4 regions of the Streptomyces sp. NPDC015532 genome follow, and region 4 is predicted to be linked to each of the others. Evidence: riboswitches for the same ligand, from Rfam matches in the RefSeq annotation. Region 4 holds a riboswitch; each other region holds the start of a gene.
What was found. Region 4 has a riboswitch for cobalamin ahead of ACF07B_RS24360 (CbtB-domain containing protein). Riboswitches for the same ligand answer to the same signal wherever they lie in the genome.

Region 1 (4,404 bases), on a different contig from region 4:
CGACAAAACTGACGATCATCGATTCCGTCGTTTCTTCCGCTGATGAGAGACCGAAGCGTACGAGCGCTGCCGCAGGCTCTGACCCCGGGGGTGCCGTCATGACGCCACGTCCGAGTTCACCGGATGACGCGGACACCGTCCTTCGCGCGAAGACCGCGGCATCTTGATGACCGCGAGGGCGGCCAACAGGTTGTACCCGGGAACAGCGACCGGCAACGGAGGTCTGGTCACTGAGGGCTCCAGCGGGAGAGTTACCTGGCCGGGTCACTCGGGGGCGGGGACACCGAGGGCCCTGTGCCGCTGTTTCCACCCGACCCGGGGGCCGGGGGAGGGAGACGGGTGCTTCCTCCCCTGGCAAGACGTCGCGGTGGTCAGGACGCGGAGAGCTCCGTACGGACCGTGCGGGCGGCGGCGACCAGGTTCTCCAGGGACGCCCGGGTCTCGGGCCAGCCACGGGTCTTCAGACCGCAGTCGGGGTTGACCCACAACCGCTCGGCGGGAATGGTCTTCAGCCCGGTACGCAGCAGTGCGGCGACCTCGTCGCTGTCCGGTACGCGCGGGGAGTGGATGTCGTACACGCCGGGTCCCGCCTCGCGGGGGTAGCCGTGCGCCGCGAGTTCACGAGCCACCTGCATGCGCGAGCGGGCGGCTTCGAGACTGATGACGTCGGCGTCGAGGTCGTCGATGGCCTGGACGATGTCCCCGAACTCGGCGTAGCACATGTGGGTGTGGATCTGGGTGTCCGGTCGTACGCCGCCGGTGGTCAGCCGGAACGCCTCGGTCGCCCAGGCCAGGCTGAGCAGGCGGGGACGGCCTCCCGCCCACCGAGGGTCCAGGCAGGCCAGGCCGATCTCGTTGAACCTGTGGATCACATCCCGGACGGTGTCCTCGTCGGCCTGCACCAGCTTCGCGATCACCGGCACCCGGTTCCCGCCGGCCGAGGCCAGCAGCATCATCGCCCGCCGGAACCGCACCGTACTGGTGCTGCCACGGAGCACGATCTGCTGCAGCTTCTGCCCTTCCTGGTCGGACAACCTGCGCACACGAACGATCAGCCACCACACCCCCAGCGATCGGACGGACGTCACCGCACATCCAACCGCCATGACCACCAACGCGGCGAACCTATGTGGTCAGAGCACTAGGGATGCCCAGCAGCTTCTGCGCGGTGATGAATACGTCTTTCCACAGCCGTGCCTCGTACCGGTTCTCCAGTTTCGGCAGATAGAAGTACGGTCCGTGCCCAGCGTCGATCTGCCGCTGCGCGCAGTGGAAGAAGTAGAGCCCGAAGTCGACGAGGGCGGCGGGAACCGGTCCGCGGTCGAACTCCAGGTGTGCCTCGGTGAGATGCCAGCCGCGCTGCCGGACCACGATCGTGGCGAGCCGTTCACGGTCGGCCGGCCGGTACTCCTTGCCGTCCTCGGCGGTGAAGTCGAGGAGGCGCTCGATCGCGTCGAGCAGGACGATCTGACCGCCGATGACGTTGTCCCTACCCGGTGACCGATCGCACCAACTGACGGTACGACGGGCTTGATAGCCTCATCAGGCCAGTCGAGCCACATCCGAGGCCAGGGAATCCGGTGCGAATCCGGAACTGACGCGCAGCGGTGAGGGGGACGGGCGGGGCACACCAGCCACTGGGAGACCGGGAAGGCGCCTCGTCCGGACGAACCCGAGTCCGAAGACCTGCTGGCACCTTCGCGCCCCGGCGCGGAGGACATCCGCAGTCCAGGCTCCGCGTACGAGCCCCGACCCCGAGGTCCGCCTGTGCTCCCCACCCCCGCCCGTCCCCTCACACCCGCCCAGCCGGTCACCGGCAGCGGCGGCCCGAACAGCGACACCGAGGACACGACGAAGTCCGCCGCCGCGGGCCACCCGGATTCCCGACTGCCAACACGAGGGCCCGCCGAACCGGCACCGTGCCGCATCGTCGTCTGCCGGGACTGCTGCTGCGGAAGCCCGAAAGTCACCGGAGTGGATCACGCCCGGCAGACGGCACGCCTGGCCGAGAGCGCACCGGTACGCATCGCGGCCTGCCTCGACGTGTGCGAACACGCCAACGTGATCGTCGTCCAGCCCTCCGCCGCCGCACGCGCCGCGGGCGCCCGCCCGGTCTGGCTCGGCCTCGTCAACGACCCCGACGCCACCGAGGACATCGCCGCCTGGGTGGAAGCCGGCGGCCCGGGCGTCGCCCCCTGCCCCGAGATCCTCGACCTCTACGTCTTCACCCCGCCGCGGAGGACGCGATGAGGTGGGGCCCCGGCGGCAGAGGGCCGGGGGAGTTCGTGAGGGAGGCGGCCCAGCAGGCTCGCCCCGTGGCCGCGGACATCCGCCCGGGACGAGCTTGCCGAGATAGTGAGCGGGCTCCCGACCGCCTCCTCGCGGAACTCGACCTCCGTGAGTACAGGCCGCGGTGCTCAGGACCGGTGTGCCGGGCTCAGTCCGCCGTGAGCAGATCCGCCGCCCGTTCCCCGATCACGATGGACGGGGCGTTGGTGTGACCCCGGATGATCGTCGGCATGACCGAGGCGTCCGCCACCCGCAGGCCCCGCACTCCCCGTACCCGCAGCCACGGGTCCACGACAGAGGCGTCGTCGCGGCCCATCCGGGCCGTTCCGACGGGGTGGTAGAGCGTGTGGGAGTGTTCGGTCAGGGCGAGCGCGTCGCGCCGGTCCCGGGGCAGGTCCTCGGCCCCTGGCGGCATGAGGAAGCGGCCCGTGGACAGCCCCCGGTCGGAGAGCCGGCCGATGATCTCCTCGCAGACGCCGAGCCCGGCCAGCAGCGCCGCCCGGTCGGCGCCGTCCGGGTCCGTCAGATAGCGCGGGTCGATGACCGGCTTGGCGAAGGGGTTCGCCGAGGCCAGGGTGACCGAACCCGTGCTCTCGGGGCGCAGCAGGATCGCGCCCACGGTCAGCCCGTGCTCCGGCGCCTTGACGAGACCCTCACCGAGGAACGGCACCGGGGCGAAGATGATTTCGAGGTCGGGCAGTTCGAGGTCGGGCCGGCTGCGGACGAATCCGTACGCCTCGCCGATGTTCGACGTGAGCATCCCCCGGCGGCGGGTCAGGTACTTCACCAGCTCGGAAGGCCGTTCGGCGGCGAACAGGGTCCGGTCGGCGGCGTCCGCGACGAGGCCGCTGATGAGATGGTCGGTGAGGTTGGCGCCGACCTGCGGGGCGTCGACCAGCACCTCGATGCCCCGCTCGCGCAGATGCCCGGCGTCGCCGATGCCGGACAGCATGAGCAGCTGGGGCGTGTTGACGGCGCCCGCGCTCAGGACGACCTCGCGGCGGGCCAGCACCGTGCGGGTGACGCCCCCGGCGACGTACTCGACGCCGATGGCGCGCCGGTCCTCGAAGAGCACGCGAGTGGCCTGCGCGTCCGTGACGACCCGCAGGTTCGCGCGGCGTCGGGCCGGCTTGAGATAGCCGTCCGCGGTGCTCCACCGCGCGCCGCGCCGCTGGCTCACCATGGTCTGCGAGAACCCGTCGGGCGTCGCGGTGTTGGCGGGCTCGACGGTGTGGCCGAGCGCGCGGACGGCGTCGAGGAAGGCCGCCGTGTGCGGGTTCGGGTCGCGCTGCGGCTCGACGCTCATGGGGCCGGTGCGGCCGTGGTCCGGGTCGGTGGCCCCGAGGACCTGCTCCGTGCGTCGGAAGTACGGCAGCAGGCCCTTCCACGACCAGTCGGTGCCGCAGAGATCCCCCCACTCGTCGTAGTCGGCGGCGAACCCGCGCACCCACATCATCGCGTTCATCGAGGAGGAGCCGCCGAGCATCCGGCCCCTGGGCCAGTAGACGGGGCGCCCGGAGAGCTCGGGCTGCGGGGCGGTCGCGTAGTCCCAGTCGAGCTCGGTCCTGAACAACTGGGAGAAGGCCGCGGGTATGTGCACGGCCGCCTTCTTGTCCCGGCCGCCGGCTTCCAGGAGGACGACCGATGCCGGGCCGCTCCCGGTCAGCCGGCCGGCGAGCGCGGCGCCGGCCGACCCCGCTCCGACGACGACGTAGTCGGCGCTTTCCGGGGCGTTCATCGGCTCACCCCGGTCGCGCTCCGGACCGTACGGCCGGGCCCGCCCGCCACCGACCGGGCGGCGGGGCCGGGGGAGGCGATGCCGGGAGCGGCGACCCACCTCGCCCTCCTTCGGGGCCCGGGCGGTGGTGCGGGCTGTGGTGCGGTGTACGTCATGACGTCCTCCTCTTCAAGGTCCGCTCCAGAGCTTCCGGCCGGGGCGGTGCCACGGGGTAGCCCCTGGAGGTGATGAGTTCACGGAACCGGCCGGTGATTGAACCCCCGAGGGCGGCCGAGCGGGCGACCGCGCCGGCCGCCGCGTGGTGGGGCGCCGTCAGGGAAGCGAGGTGTCGCGGGTCCCTCAGGGGGCCGTGGGCGCGTCCCGCAGTTCGCGCTTGA
Region 2 (4,404 bases), on a different contig from region 4:
CTGGCGCGGCGACCGTCACGGCAATCTCGTCTTCCGGAAAGCCGCAGCCAACTTCAACCCGCTGGCCGCGATGGCCGGCCGCATCACGATCGCCGAGGTCGAGGAACTCGCCGAGCCGGGCGAGCTGCGCCCCGACGACATCCACCTGCCCGGCATCTACGTCCAGCGGATCGTGGCGCTCACTGCCGAGGAAGCCGCCGACAAGAAGATCGAGAAGAGGACGGTACGTTCCTGATGGCCTGGACCCGCGACCAGATGGCCGCCCGCGCCGCCGCCGAACTCACCGACGGCTCCTACGTCAACCTGGGCATCGGCCTTCCCACGCTGATCCCCGGTCACCTGCCGGCCGGCGTGCATGTGGTCCTGCACTCCGAGAACGGCATCCTCGGGACAGGCCCCTACCCCACGGAAACGGAGGTCGATCCCGACCTCATCAACGCGGGCAAGGAGACCGTCACCGTCCTGCCCGGCGCGAGCTTCTTCGACTCCGCCCTCTCCTTCGGCATGATCCGAGGCGGCCACATCGACACAGCCGTGCTGGGTGCCCTGCAGATCTCGGCAGGGGGCGACCTCGCCAACTGGATGATCCCCGGCAAGATGGTCAAAGGCATGGGCGGAGCCATGGATCTCGTCCACGGCGCCCGCCGGGTCATCGTCCTCATGGAACACACCGCCAGGGACGGCAGCCCCAAGATCCTCAAGGAATGCACCCTCCCGCTCACGGGAGAACAGTGCGTGCACCGCGTGATCACCGACCTCGGCGTCCTCGACATCACCCCGGACGGCCTCGCCCTCGTCGAGACCGCCCCCGGCGTCACGATCGAGGACATCACTGCCCGCACGGATGCTCCGCTTCGTGTGGACAGCACCACAACTGTCTGCTGACGCAAACTGCTCGTCTCTTTCTCCTGGCTCCACGCTCCTGGCTCCTGGCTCCTGGCTCCTGGCTCCTGGCAGTACGTAGACAGGCGAGTGGCCGGACACATCGTGCCTGGTCACAACGCGCTAGCGCCGAACCCGGGGCATCCCCAGTCCGATCCAGGAGATGATCTCCCGCTGGATCTCGTTGTTGCCGCCACCGAAGGTGAAGATCACCGCCGATCGGTAGCCGCGTTCGAGTTCGCCGTGCAGGACGGTGCCGGCGGAGCCCTCCTTGAGGACACCGGGGACGGCGACGATCTCCATCAGCCAGGCGTACGCGTCCCGGCGCGCCTCGGAGCCGTACACCTTGACCGCGGAGGCGTCCTGCGGGGTGAGGGTGCCCTCCTGGACGGCGTTCACCATGCGCCAGTTGAGGAGCTTCATGGCGTCCAGCCTGGTGTGCGTACGGGCCAGGAGGCGGCGCACCCAGGGGAGGTCGACGACGCGGCGGCCGTCGGCGAGCTTGGTCCCCATGGCCCAGCGCTGGACGTCGTGCAGGGCGCGGATGGCCATGGTGCCGTGCGCGGCGAGGGTGACGCGTTCGTGGTTGAGCTGGTTGGTGATCAGCCGCCAGCCCTTGTTCTCCTCGCCGACCCGGCGCGTGGCGGGGACCCGGATGTTCTCGTAGTAGCTGGCGGTGGTGTCGTGCGAGGCGAGCGTGTTGATGACGGTGCACGAGTAGCCGGGGTCGGAAGTCGGCACGAGGAGCATGGTGATGCCCTTGTGCGGCGGGGCGTCCGGATCGGTGCGGACCGCGAGCCACACCCAGTCGGCCGTGTCGCCGTTGGTCGTCCAGATCTTCTGGCCGTCGACGGTGTAGTGGCCGGTCTCCTCGTCGCCCTCCCGCACGGCCCTGGTCCGCAGCGCGGCGAGGTCCGTCCCGGCGCCGGGCTCGCTGTAGCCGATCGCGAAGTCGATCTCGCCGGAGAGGACCTTCGGCAGGAAGTACGACTTCTGTTCCTCCGTGCCGAACCGCATGATCGTCGGCCCCACGGTGTTGAGCGCCATCAGCGGCAGCGGCACCCCGGCCTGGGCCGCCTCGTCGAAGAAGATGAACTGCTCCATCGGGCTCAGGCCCCGCCCGCCGTACTCCTTGGGCCAGCCGACCCCGAGCCAGCCGTCCGCGCCGAGCCGTCGGATCGTCTCGCGGTAGAAGCGCTTCTGCGCCCCCGGATCCGCGTAGCGCGCGTACGCGTTGTCCGGCACCAACTCGGCGAAGTAGAGACGAAGTTCGGTCCGCAACCGTTGCTGCTCCGGCGTGTATTCGAGATGCACGGCGCCTCCTGCCTCCCCGGGCCCGACCTGACGGCGCACACCGTAGAACGTGTTTCAGAAATTGGGAATGGCGATGACGCGGACGCCGGGGCGGTGGTGTGTGGCCGGGCGCGCCCTCTCATGCGAGGGGGCGGTGCCCGGTCGTGCGGGCACCGCCCCCTCGTGCGGGCCGGGTTTCCCAGGCCGTCGCGGGAATATCGTGGCTCGTACGTTCCCTGCCGCCGTCAGTGGCAGGGGAAACCGAGCAGGTGACGGGCGTCGTGGACCCATTCGTGGACGTTCTCGCCGGAGACGAGGGAGGTGGCGCCCTGTTCGGCGCCGACGAAGTAGAGCAGGACCAGCATCAGGATGCCGAAGAACGCCGCCCAGGGGGCGATCGCACCGATCGGCAGCTTGGCGGGTACGGCGGTGGGGGTGACGGTCGGCTGAACGACGGACTGCGCCATGGGCAGAACCTCCTGGGGAACTCGCGTCCCGTCTCGGTGGTGCACAGGACGACAGCCACGGGTCTGACTTGCCCGTGTCCGTCACCCCTGGCGGGAGTGACAGGTGCCGGGCTTACAGTGGCGCGACCGTGCCGGATTTCCACCGGGCTTCCGCCGAACCGTCGTCAATATCCACGTGACCGTACCGCGAAGCCGTATCCCGGCCAAGGGCGCACGCCCCGGCGCTCTGCGCGCCCCACCGCTCATGGAGCATGGCCTGGCGGCGACAACCGCCCTGCCGGGCCGGGGTGTTCGGCTCCGGGTCACGGTCCACGACGCACGCCCCAGGCCCGTCCACACGAGCCCGGCCCCTACAGCACGAGCCCGGCACGAGCCGGGTCCACGACACACGAGAGTGATGGCATGACCAGCCGAGTGTTCTTGATCTCCGCGGCGATCGGCGAGGCGCTGCGCGAGGCCCGCTTCGACGACGGCGGTAGTCCGGTGGACGCGTCGAGCCTGCGGGCCGCCCGGTCGGCGGCCGACGCGGGTGCCGTTCCGGCGGGCGCCCGGCTGTGGGTCTCCCCCACCACGCGATGCCGCCAGACCGCGGAGGCACTCGGGCTCGAAGGCGGCGTCGAGACGGCGGAGTTGGCCCCTCTCGATGTGGGCCGCTGGCGCGGGGCGACACTGGCCGAGGTGAGCGCGAAGGAGCCGGAGGCGGTGGCGCGCTGGCTCGCCGATCCCGCGTCGGCGCCGCACGACGGCGAGTCGGTGCGGGCGTTCTGCGACCGGGTGGCGGAACGCCTCGACAGGGCGGCGGGTCTCGACGGCCGAACCGTCGCCGTGGTGGAGCCCGAGGTCGTACGAGCCCTGGTGGTAAGGGCGTTGGGGGCACCAGAGGCGGCGTTCTGGCGCGTGGACGTGCCGCCGCTCACCGTCACGGAGTTGAGCGGGCGCGCGGGACGCTGGAACGTCCGCGCCGGACGCCCGCTCGCCGGACAGGCCTGACCCGGACGGCGTACGGGCTCAGCGCAGCATGGCGATGAAGTCCGTGCACGACCGGGCGCATTCACGACATTTCCGCGCGGCGGCCTCCGACCCGGGGCACGCGTCGAAGGCCTCGGCGCACTCCAGGCAGACGTCCCTGCACCACTCCAGCTGAGCGCGGACATCCCGCTCGCTCTGCCCCGGGTGACGGGACAGCACATGGCAGGTCGCCTCGCACACCTCCGCGCACAGGATGCCCGAACGCCGCGCGGCCTCCTGCTTCTTCGGCCCGTCGGGATTCATGAGGCTCGCGCGCAGCGCGGAACTCCTGGCGCATTCGGAACAGGCCCGGGCACACTCGAAACGGTCCTCAAGGAACCGGAAGAGCTCCTGCTGTGAAGTCGTCGTCACACCAGCCGGGTTGCCGGAGGGAGTCGGTTCAAACAGTGCGAGTCCGGGCCCTCACGCGCCGGCCGCCTCCCGGGAGATCTGCTCGAACTGCGCCCCCATGGCCTCGGAGAGCGCCTGAGCCGCCGACAACGGGCGCACCATCACCATGAGTTCGTCGATGCGTCCGTCCTCGTCGAAGTGCAGGAAGTCGCAGCCGTTGATCTCCTTGTCGCCGACCTTGGCCGTGAAGACCAACGCGTGGTCGCGGCCGTCGGCCCCGGCAATCTCACGGACGTAGCGGAAGTCGCTGAAGACACGCCAGACGCCGCGCAGGATGGCGGCGGTGATCGGCTTGCCCGGGTAGGGCTTGAAGGCGACGGGGCTGGTGAACACGACATCGTCG
Region 3 (4,404 bases), on a different contig from region 4:
GCGCCAGGGTCTTCTCCCGCGCGAACCGCACGCGTACGGGCAGGAGTCCGAGCCCGTCGACATGACCGGCGCGCGACTCGACCTCGTCCTCGATGTGCTGTCCGAGGATCTGGTAGCCACCGCAGATGCCGAGCACGGGACGCCCTTCGGCGGCCCGGCGCGTGATCGCCTCCGCGAGACCGCGCTCGCGCAGCCACGCGAGTGCCTTCACCGTGCCCCGGGTCCCGGGCACGATGACGAGATCCGCGTCGGCCAGCTCCTCGGCCCGGTCCACGAACCGCACGACGACGCCCGGTTCGGCGGCCAGCGCGTCCACGTCGGTGAAGTTGGACATCAGCGGGACCGCGCAGACGGCGACCCGCAGGATGTCCTCGCCGACGGGGGAGGAGACGGCCGACTCGCGGACGGCCCCGCGCAACGAGACGCGCAGGCCGTCCTCCTCGTCGATGCCGAGTCCGTGCCGGAAGGGCAGGACGCCGTAGGAGCGCCGTCCGGTCAGGCCGTGCAGCATGTCGAGACCGGGCTCCAGCAGACTGACGTCGCCCCGGAACTTGTTGACGAGGAAGCCGGCGACGAGCGCCTGGTCCTCGGGCGACAGCAGCGCGACCGTCCCGAAGAACGAGGCGAACACCCCGCCCCGGTCGATGTCCCCGACGACCAGCACGGGAAGCCCCGCGTTCCGCGCCACCCCCATGTTCACGATGTCGGTGCGCCGCAGATTGATCTCGGCCGGGCTGCCGGCTCCTTCACAGATCACCGCGTCATACGTGCCCCGCAACTGGGCCAGACAGTCGAGGACGGTCGCCAGGAGTGCTTCCTGACGCCCCCCGCGCAGCCTGTCCCCGGGGGACGCGGCGGACCCGGCGGACGCTTCGGCCGACGGCGGCCGCTCCGCGGGCCCGGCCGTTCCGAAGAACCCGCGCGCGCTCATCTCGCCCACCGGCCTGCCCATCAGGACGACCTGACTGGTGCGGTCGCCGCCCGGCTTGAGGAGCACGGGATTCATCAGCGCGGTCGGCTCCACGCGGGCGGCCTGCGCCTGCATGGCCTGCGCCCGCCCGATCTCGGCGCCCTCGCGCGTCACGAACGAGTTCAGGGACATGTTCTGCGCCTTGAAGGGCGCGACCTTGACCCCCTGGCGCGCCAGCCACCGGCAGATCCCGGCGGTCACGACACTTTTGCCGGCGTCCGAGGTGGTCCCGGCGATCAGCAGCCCGCCGCTCATGCGGTGCGCCCCTTCCTGATGGACGAAACCCGTCCGGTTCCGGTGAGCAGAACCCGTCCGGCGGCGCTCACGCCGAGCGCGAGCCAGCCGACGCGCCGGGAGAGCCGTACGGCCCGTTCGATGTCGTGGACGTGCACGGCGCGCCCCGCGCCGTTGAGCACGGGCCGGTGCTCGACCCGACCGCCGTACGCGAGGGTGCCGCCGAGCCGCACGCCGAGCGCGCCCGCGAACGAGGCCTCCACGGGCCCGGCGTTGGGGCTCGGATGCTTGCGGGCGTCCGCCCGCCAGGCGCGTACGGCACCGCGCGGGTCGGATCCGGCCACGGCCGCGAGGACGGCGGTCAGCCGGGCCCCGGGCCAGCCGGCGAGGTCGTCGAGCCGGGCGGAGGCCCAGCCGTAGCGCCGGTGGCGGGGGGATTTGTGCCCGACCATCGCGTCGAGCGTGTTCACGGCGCGGAAGGCGACGAGTCCCGGCACACCGGCGACGGCACCCCAGACCAGAGCGCCCACGACGGCGTCGGAGGTGTTCTCGGCGACGGACTCGACGACGGCGCGCGCGACGCCGTCGGCGTCCAGCGCCTGCGGATCGCGTCCGCACAGATGCGGCAGCCGCTCCCTGGCCACGTCGAGGTCACCGGCCGCGAGGGCACCGCCGACCGCCCGCGCCTCGCGGCCGAGGGAGGTTCCTCCGACGACGGCCCAGGTGGCGGCGGCGGTCAGGGCGACGGAGGCGGTACGTGAGCCGCGTACGCCACGGCTCGCGAGCGCGGCGAGTCCGGTGGCCCCGCCGACACAGACGGCGGTGTGCAGGGCGCCCCACCCGCGGTGGTCCCGCCACAGTGTCCGCTCCACGGCCGCGGCGGCCCGCCCGAACGCGGCGACCGGATGCCCTCGGCGGGGATCGCCGAGCAGCAGGTCGCCGAGAAGGCCGGCGGCGGCGCCGTACGCGAAGACGCGATCGGCACGCACGGGGTCAGCCGGCCGTGGGGTGGAGCGGAACCCTTGTACTCAGCGGAACGGGCAACGGGCAGCCGCGCATGGCGATATGTCCTCACTCAGGGTGTCCACGCCCTGGTTCGACGAGACCGGCGGTGAGAGTTCCTGGCTCCCGGGGAGTTTCTTCCCCGATGACAGTGGCGGGACCGCGCCGGATTCGCACCGGCTTCCTCTCATGCCGCCGTACTTGGCTCCGGCAGTCCACCACGGGGTGAGAACGGCCGTCAACTGGCTGTTGACCTGCGGAGGGACAGTGTGCGCAGGCCCACATACGCGCGGGGGCGGGACGGCATACGCGTGGGGTGCGGGACGGTGATCCGTCCCGCACCCCACGCGCGGTACCGCTCGGCGCAGCCCGGTTCCGGGCGGCGCCTGCCGGGCTACTTGGTGATGATCAGGGAGATGCCGTAGGCCACCGCCGCGGCGCAGGCCGCGAAGCAGACGTACGCGCCGGTGGCCGCCGCGACCGCGGAACCGCCCTGGGCGGACTCCTTCTTGGAGAGGCCGGCGACACCGAGGGTGAAGAGGGCGACGAGGGCCACGGTCACTCCGAGGCTGACCCCGAAGACGGACCCGAGGGCGGACCAGTCGATGCTCATGCTGTTTCTTCCTTCGGTTCTCAGGCCACTCGGGACGGCGCCGGCGGGTTCACCGCGGGCTCGACCGGAGCCGGGATGGTGGCCGTGAGGCCATCGGCCACGGTGCCGGCCGGGGGCGGGGTGACGGCGGCGATGGCCTGGGTCACCACACCGGCGGGCTCCTCGGTGTCGTTCACGTTGTTGTGGTCGATCACCTCGCGGCGCGAGCGGCGCCAGATCGCGAAGCTCGAACCGACCAGGAAGACGGCGACCAGCGTGGTGCCCCAGGCGCCGAAACCGGTCACCCATTCGGCGAGCGCGCCGACCAGGGCGGCGGCGGGCAGCGTGAGGACCCAGGCGACGACCATGCGCTTGGCGGTGGACCAGCGGACCACACCGCCCTTGCGGCCGAGACCGGCGCCCATCACGGACCCGGAGACCGAGTGCGTGGTGGAGAGGGAGAAACCGATGTGCGAGGAGGCCAGGATGACCGTCGCCGCGCTGGTCTGGGCGGCGAAGCCCTGCTGCGGCTGGAGGTCGGTCAGGCCCTTGCCCATCGTGCGGATGATGCGCCAGCCACCCAGGTAGGTGCCGAGCGCGATGGCCAGACCGGCGGAGAGGATGACCCAGACCGGCGGGTCGGAGTCGGGAGCGACGGCGCCACCGGCGACCAGGGCCAGGGTGATGATGCCCATCGTCTTCTGCGCGTCGTTGGTGCCGTGGGCCAGCGAGACCAGGCCCGCGGAGGCTATCTGGCCGGCGCGGTAACCCTTCTTGCTCGCCTTGGTGTCCTTGCCGCCGCTGAGCTTGTACGACAGCCGGGTGGCGAGCATCGCGGCCAGACCGGCGACGATCGGGGCGGCGACGGCGGGCAGAAGCACCTTGCCGACCAGGACGTCACCGTGCACGGCGCCGGTACCGGCGGAGGCGATGGTGGCGCCGACCAGGCCGCCCATGAGGGCGTGCGAGGAACTGGACGGGAGTCCGACGAGCCACGTCACCAGGTTCCAGAGGATCGCGCCGACGAGGGCGGCGAAGATCACTTCTGGCTGGATGCCGGATTCATCGACGAGGCCTTTGGAGATCGTGTTGGCGACCTCCACCGAGAGGAAGGCGCCGACAAGGTTCAGGGCGGCGGACATGGCCACCGCGACCTTGGGCTTGAGTGCGCCGGTCGAGATGGTGGTGGCCATCGCGTTGGCGGTGTCGTGGAAACCGTTCGTGAAATCGAACACGAGAGCGGTGACGATCACGATTCCGAGGAGGAGCGTGATGTGTTCCATTTACCCAGGCTTCTGTTGGACGTCAGTGGCAGGGGGACCGTAGGCAACCTGGGTGAACGGAAGGTGAACTGGGTCGGACCTGATGGTGTCCCGAACAGCGGATCGTCATTCCGCTTGTGTCGGCGGGTGGTTCGCCGAGTTCGAACGGATGCGGAATTCCGTACTCCGCTTGGGGTCGGAGCTCCGGGTGGACCGTCCCGGTCGAGGCGGGTTTGAGTCGTGAGATCCCGGTCACCCGCAGGCTGTGGCCGTGGTCACGGCGTCCGGAGGCCCGAAGGGGCCGCCCCGCGGATGGCGGCCGGGCGTCAGCGGGTCGTAGCAGC
Region 4 (4,404 bases):
ATGTCCTTGACGTACCGCGCGTACCAGGCGGTCTCGGCGGCGGGATCGGGCGGTGGGTCGTCGTCGTGGTCGAACAGGACGCAGTACGCGCGCCGCCAGCGGACCCGGCCCGCCAGCGCGGTCCGGAGCCTGCGGAACACCGGCTCCGATCCCCAGGCCCAGGGACACAGCGGGTCGGTGTACTCGACGACCTCCACCGCGTCCGAGGCGTCGGCCACCTCCGCCGCGTCCACGACCGGCCGGTCCGGCGGGCGGGTCACGCGGCTCCCTTGTGGCCCATCCGCCCGGCCGCCTGGGCTGGCAGCAGCGCGGTGAGCGTCGTCCCGCCCAGTACGGCCGCGGCCTCCGCCTCGATACGACGCCAGACCCCGGGAAGCCCGGAGGCGGGCCCCGGATAGTCGAGCCCGGCCAGCGGCTCGCCCCGCAGGGTGATCAGCTCACCGTCCACGGCGCGTACGACGTCCAGCAGGGTGATCTCGTCGGCGGGCCGGCCGAGCCAGTACCCGCCCTCGCAGCCGCGTTGACTGCGTACCAGGCCGGCCCGGCGCAACTCGCCCACCACGGACTTCAGGAAGCGGAACGGAACATGCTGCGAGGAGGCTATGGCCTCACAGGTGAGCGGGCGGGCCGGTTCGCGGGCGAGCTCCAGCAGAGCTCGCGTGGCGTAGTCCGCCTTCGCGGAGATATGCATGGGCCCATGATGCCCGACCAGGGGTGCGCCGGCGGGGTCTCCACCGGTTCCCCACGTACATTGCGGGAACATTGCCGCAGGTGAAGCGCAATGGATACCTCTTGACATCCTTTTCCGGGCCGCTCTAGCGTCCCCCTTCATGAGCGAGCCGTCGACAACCCCCGGCGAAGGTTTCCACCCCCATCTCCCGGACGCCGAAGGGCGGTCCGTAGGCCCCCTGCGCACCCGCCTGCACCACGTCCGCGCCGACGCCCTCGACGGCGACACGGCGCAGTCCGGTGGCATGCGCCGATTCGCCGCCGTCAGCGGCACCACCGTCGGTTCCGAGAAGCTGTGGATGGGCCAGACCCACGTCGCCCCCTCCACCGCCTCCTCGGACCACCACCACGGAGCCTCCGAGACCGCCATCTACGTGGTCAGCGGACACCCCGAGTTCGTGTTCCTCGACGACTCGGGGGAAACGCCCGAGGAACTGCGGCTGCGCACCTCACCCGGTGACTACATCTTCGTGCCGCCGTTCGTGCCGCACCGCGAGGAGAACCCGGACCCCGCCGAGGAGGCCGTCGTGGTCATCGCCCGCAGCACCCAGGAGGCGATCGTGGTCAACCTGCCGGGCCTGTACGTGCTGCGGGACGGGGAAGAGGGCTGACGGCCCGGGCCGTTCGATGACCCGGTGGGTACGGTAGCGAGGAGAACGTCGTGACCTGCGACGCGACCGGCCCGTGGAAGGAAGCACCGAGATCATGCGCGTCATCGTGGCCCGCCGCCTGACGGAGGCGTTCCGATGAGCGGCACCGAGGCACCGGGCGCCGCCGGGGAATCCGTCCTGCTGCGCACCGAGGGACGGGCCGCCCACATCACCCTCAACCGGCCCAGGGCCCTGAACGCCCTGAACCACGCGATGGTGCGCCGCATCGACCAGGCGCTCACCGCCTGGGAACACGATCCGGCCGTCGAGAGCGTGGTCATCACCGGTGCGGGCGAACGCGGGCTGTGCGCGGGCGGCGACATCCGCGTCGTCCACGACGACGCGCGCGACGGGGACGGCACCGCGTCCGCCGCCTTCTGGCGCGACGAGTACCACCTCAACGCCCGTATCGCCCGCTACCCCAAGCCGTACGTGGCGGTCATGGACGGCATCGTCATGGGCGGCGGCGTCGGTGTCTCCGCGCACGGCAGCGTCCGGATCGTCACCGAGCGCTCGCGCGTCGCCATGCCCGAGACCGGCATCGGTTTCGTCCCCGACGTCGGCGGCACCCGCCTGCTCGCCCTCGCCCCGGGCGAACTCGGCACCCATCTCGCCCTGACGGGCGCCTCCTTCGGCGCCGGCGACGCGCTGCTGTGCGGCCTCGCCGACCACCATCTGCCGTCCTCCTCACTCCGGCGGTTCGTGTCCGACCTCGCGGACCGGCCCGTACCGGAGGCCGTGGCCGCGCACGCCCGTCCCGCGCCACCGGCGGAACTCGCGGAGCGGCGCGAGTGGATCGACGCCTGCTACAGCGCCGGCACGGTCGAGGAGATCATCCGGCGGCTGCTGGCGGCGGACGAACCGGCCGCCAAGGAGACGGCGGAGATCCTCCTCGGCAACTCGCCCACCGCCCTGAAGGTCACCCTGGCCAGTCTGCGCCGGGCCCGGCGGCTCGGATCGCTGGAGCGCGTTCTGGACCAGGAGTACCGCGTCTCCTGCGCTGCCCTGTCCGCACCCGACCTCGTCGAGGGCGTCCGGGCCCAGATCATCGACAAGGACCGCGAGCCGCGCTGGTCCCCCGCCACGCTCGCCGAGGTCACCGACGCCGACGTCGAGCGCTTCTTCTCCCCCCTCGGCGAGCATGAACTCGGGCTGCCCGAAGGCGAGTCCGCCACCGGCGGGGACACCGCGGCGCGGCAGGACTGAGGACAGGCGCGTCACCTGGGACGAGAGGAAGATCACCCCGGTCGGCGTGGTCTTGGCCAGGTACGCGCCACGCGGTACGGTCGGTCCGATATCGATGACGTCAAGACGGAAGCCGGCGGAAATCCGGCACGGTCGCGCCACTGTGAACGAGACGTCCCAGCCACGCTGGGCGCCCGTGAGTCAGACCCGTAGGCGTCATCCTGTGCACCACCGAGATGGGACGCGAACTCCCGAGGAGGTTCTGCCATGGCGCAGACCGTCGCTCCGCCGACAGCCACCACCCCCGCCCTTCCCGCCAAGCTGCCGATCGGTGCGATCGTCCCCTGGGCGGCGTTCTTCGGCATCCTGATGCTGGTTCTGCTGTACTTCGTCGGCGCCGAACAGGGCGCCACCGCCGTCGTCTCCGGCGAGGACGTCCACGAGTGGGTGCACGACGCCCGCCACCTGCTCGGTTTCCCCTGCCACTGACGCGAGGGACGGCACACACCATGAACTCGGCAACAGTCAGAAGCCTCCTCGTACGCGGCATGCTCGCCGGCCTCGCGGCCGGTGTACTCGCCCTGGTCGTCGCCTACTTGCTCGGTGAACCGAGTGTCGACAGCGCCATCGGCTTCGAGGAGGCCCACGCCCACGAGCACGGGCACGAGGTCGAACTCGTCTCCCGCAGCCTCCAGTCCACCGCCGGTCTCGCCACCGGCGTCCTGATCTACGGCGTCGCCTTCGGCGGGATCGCCGCGCTCGCCTACTGCTTCGCACTCGGCCGCGTGGGCCGCTTCGGCGCCCGCGCGACCGCGCTCCTGCTGTCCGGGACCGCGCTCCTCGCCGTGTACGTCGTGCCTTTCCTGAAGTATCCGGCCAACCCGCCGTCGGTCGGCGACCCCGACACCATCGGCAAGCGGACCACCCTCTACTTCCTGATGATGGTCCTCAGCGTGCTCCTGGCCGTGGGGGCCACCCTCCTCGGCAAGCGCCTCGCGCCCGGCCTGGGCACCTGGTACGCCACCCTGGTCGCGGTGGCCGCCTTCATCGCGGCGGTCGGCCTGGCCTACGCCTTCCTGCCCGTCGTCAACGAGGTGCCGGGGGACTTCCCGGCCACCCTCCTGTGGCGGTTCAGGCTCTCCGCGCTGGCCATCCAGACCGTCCTGTGGGGCGGATTCGGCCTGGTCTTCGGAGAGTTGGCCGAACGGATGCTCAACCCCCGTCCCGCGAAGGCCCCTTCGGGCCGGTCGGTCCCGGCCGCGAACTGAACCCTGGATACGCGACAGGCCCCCCGGAAGTCTTCCGGGGGGCCCGTCGCCTTCTCTGCGGGACGCGGAGGGCCGCGGCGGGGAGCCGGGTCCGTCGCGGGTCACCGCGGTCCTGAGCGGTGGCCGGGCTCCGACCTGCCCCGCCACCGCCGTCCGACTCAGCGGCCTTCGCCGCCGAACACCTTCAGAATCCGTTCCGCCGCGAGTGTGGCCGTCAACCCGCCCTCGCGTACCTGCCGTTCGAGGCCGGGTGCGAGCGCGCGTACGGCCTGATCGGAGCGCAGGCGGCCGAGGAGCTCGTCCCGGACCATCGTCCAGGTCCAGTCCACCTGCTGGTCACGGCGCTTCTCGGCGAGAGCGCCGGTCGAGTCGAGCAGCGTGCGGTGCTGTTCCAGACGGTCCCACAGGGTGTCCAGACCGGCCGACTCACGGGCGCTGCAACTCAGCACCGGCGGCGTCCAGGCCGCGTCCTTGCCGTGCATCAGCCGCAGTGCGCCCGCCAGTTCACGCGCGGCGGACTGGGCGTCGCGCTCGTGCGGACCGTCCGCCTTGTTGACGGCGATCACGTCGGC

Region 1: it holds a riboswitch for cobalamin, as region 4 does, so the genes downstream of both, ACF07B_RS21070 ((2Fe-2S) ferredoxin domain-containing protein) here and ACF07B_RS24360 (CbtB-domain containing protein) in region 4, are expected to answer to the same signal.
Region 2: it holds a riboswitch for cobalamin, as region 4 does, so the genes downstream of both, ACF07B_RS31565 (CbtB-domain containing protein) here and ACF07B_RS24360 (CbtB-domain containing protein) in region 4, are expected to answer to the same signal.
Region 3: it holds a riboswitch for cobalamin, as region 4 does, so the genes downstream of both, ACF07B_RS06210 (cobalamin biosynthesis protein) here and ACF07B_RS24360 (CbtB-domain containing protein) in region 4, are expected to answer to the same signal.

Annotation. Positions count from the first base shown of each region.
Region 1 is NZ_JBIBSY010000006.1:180,116-184,519, reverse strand. It holds gene ACF07B_RS21080 (helix-turn-helix domain-containing protein) at 372-1,106, opposite strand; partial or broken gene ACF07B_RS21075 (malate synthase A) at 1,144-1,500, opposite strand; cobalamin riboswitch at 1,532-1,709, shown strand; gene ACF07B_RS21070 ((2Fe-2S) ferredoxin domain-containing protein) at 1,888-2,250, shown strand; gene ACF07B_RS21065 (GMC family oxidoreductase) at 2,438-4,027, opposite strand; gene ACF07B_RS21060 (long-chain fatty acid--CoA ligase) at 4,367-4,404, opposite strand, start outside.
Region 2 is NZ_JBIBSY010000013.1:165,533-169,936, reverse strand. It holds gene ACF07B_RS31580 (CoA transferase subunit A) at 1-235, shown strand, start outside; gene ACF07B_RS31575 (CoA transferase subunit B) at 235-885, shown strand; gene ACF07B_RS31570 (acyl-CoA dehydrogenase family protein) at 1,006-2,196, opposite strand; gene ACF07B_RS31565 (CbtB-domain containing protein) at 2,421-2,642, opposite strand; cobalamin riboswitch at 2,679-2,840, opposite strand; gene ACF07B_RS31560 (histidine phosphatase family protein) at 3,045-3,632, shown strand; gene ACF07B_RS31555 (ferredoxin) at 3,651-4,022, opposite strand; gene ACF07B_RS31550 (nuclear transport factor 2 family protein) at 4,074-4,404, opposite strand, start outside.
Region 3 is NZ_JBIBSY010000001.1:1,452,943-1,457,346, forward strand. It holds gene ACF07B_RS06205 (cobyric acid synthase) at 1-1,225, opposite strand, end outside; gene ACF07B_RS06210 (cobalamin biosynthesis protein) at 1,222-2,193, opposite strand; cobalamin riboswitch at 2,299-2,442, opposite strand; gene ACF07B_RS06215 (hypothetical protein) at 2,601-2,819, opposite strand; gene ACF07B_RS06220 (anion permease) at 2,840-4,081, opposite strand.
Region 4 is NZ_JBIBSY010000008.1:177,553-181,956, forward strand. It holds gene ACF07B_RS24340 (DsbA family protein) at 1-233, opposite strand, end outside; gene ACF07B_RS24345 (RrF2 family transcriptional regulator) at 257-691, opposite strand; gene ACF07B_RS24350 (cupin domain-containing protein) at 831-1,340, shown strand; gene ACF07B_RS24355 (enoyl-CoA hydratase/isomerase family protein) at 1,476-2,585, shown strand; cobalamin riboswitch at 2,646-2,791, shown strand; gene ACF07B_RS24360 (CbtB-domain containing protein) at 2,832-3,053, shown strand; gene ACF07B_RS24365 (CbtA family protein) at 3,074-3,832, shown strand; gene meaB (methylmalonyl Co-A mutase-associated GTPase MeaB) at 3,991-4,404, opposite strand, start outside.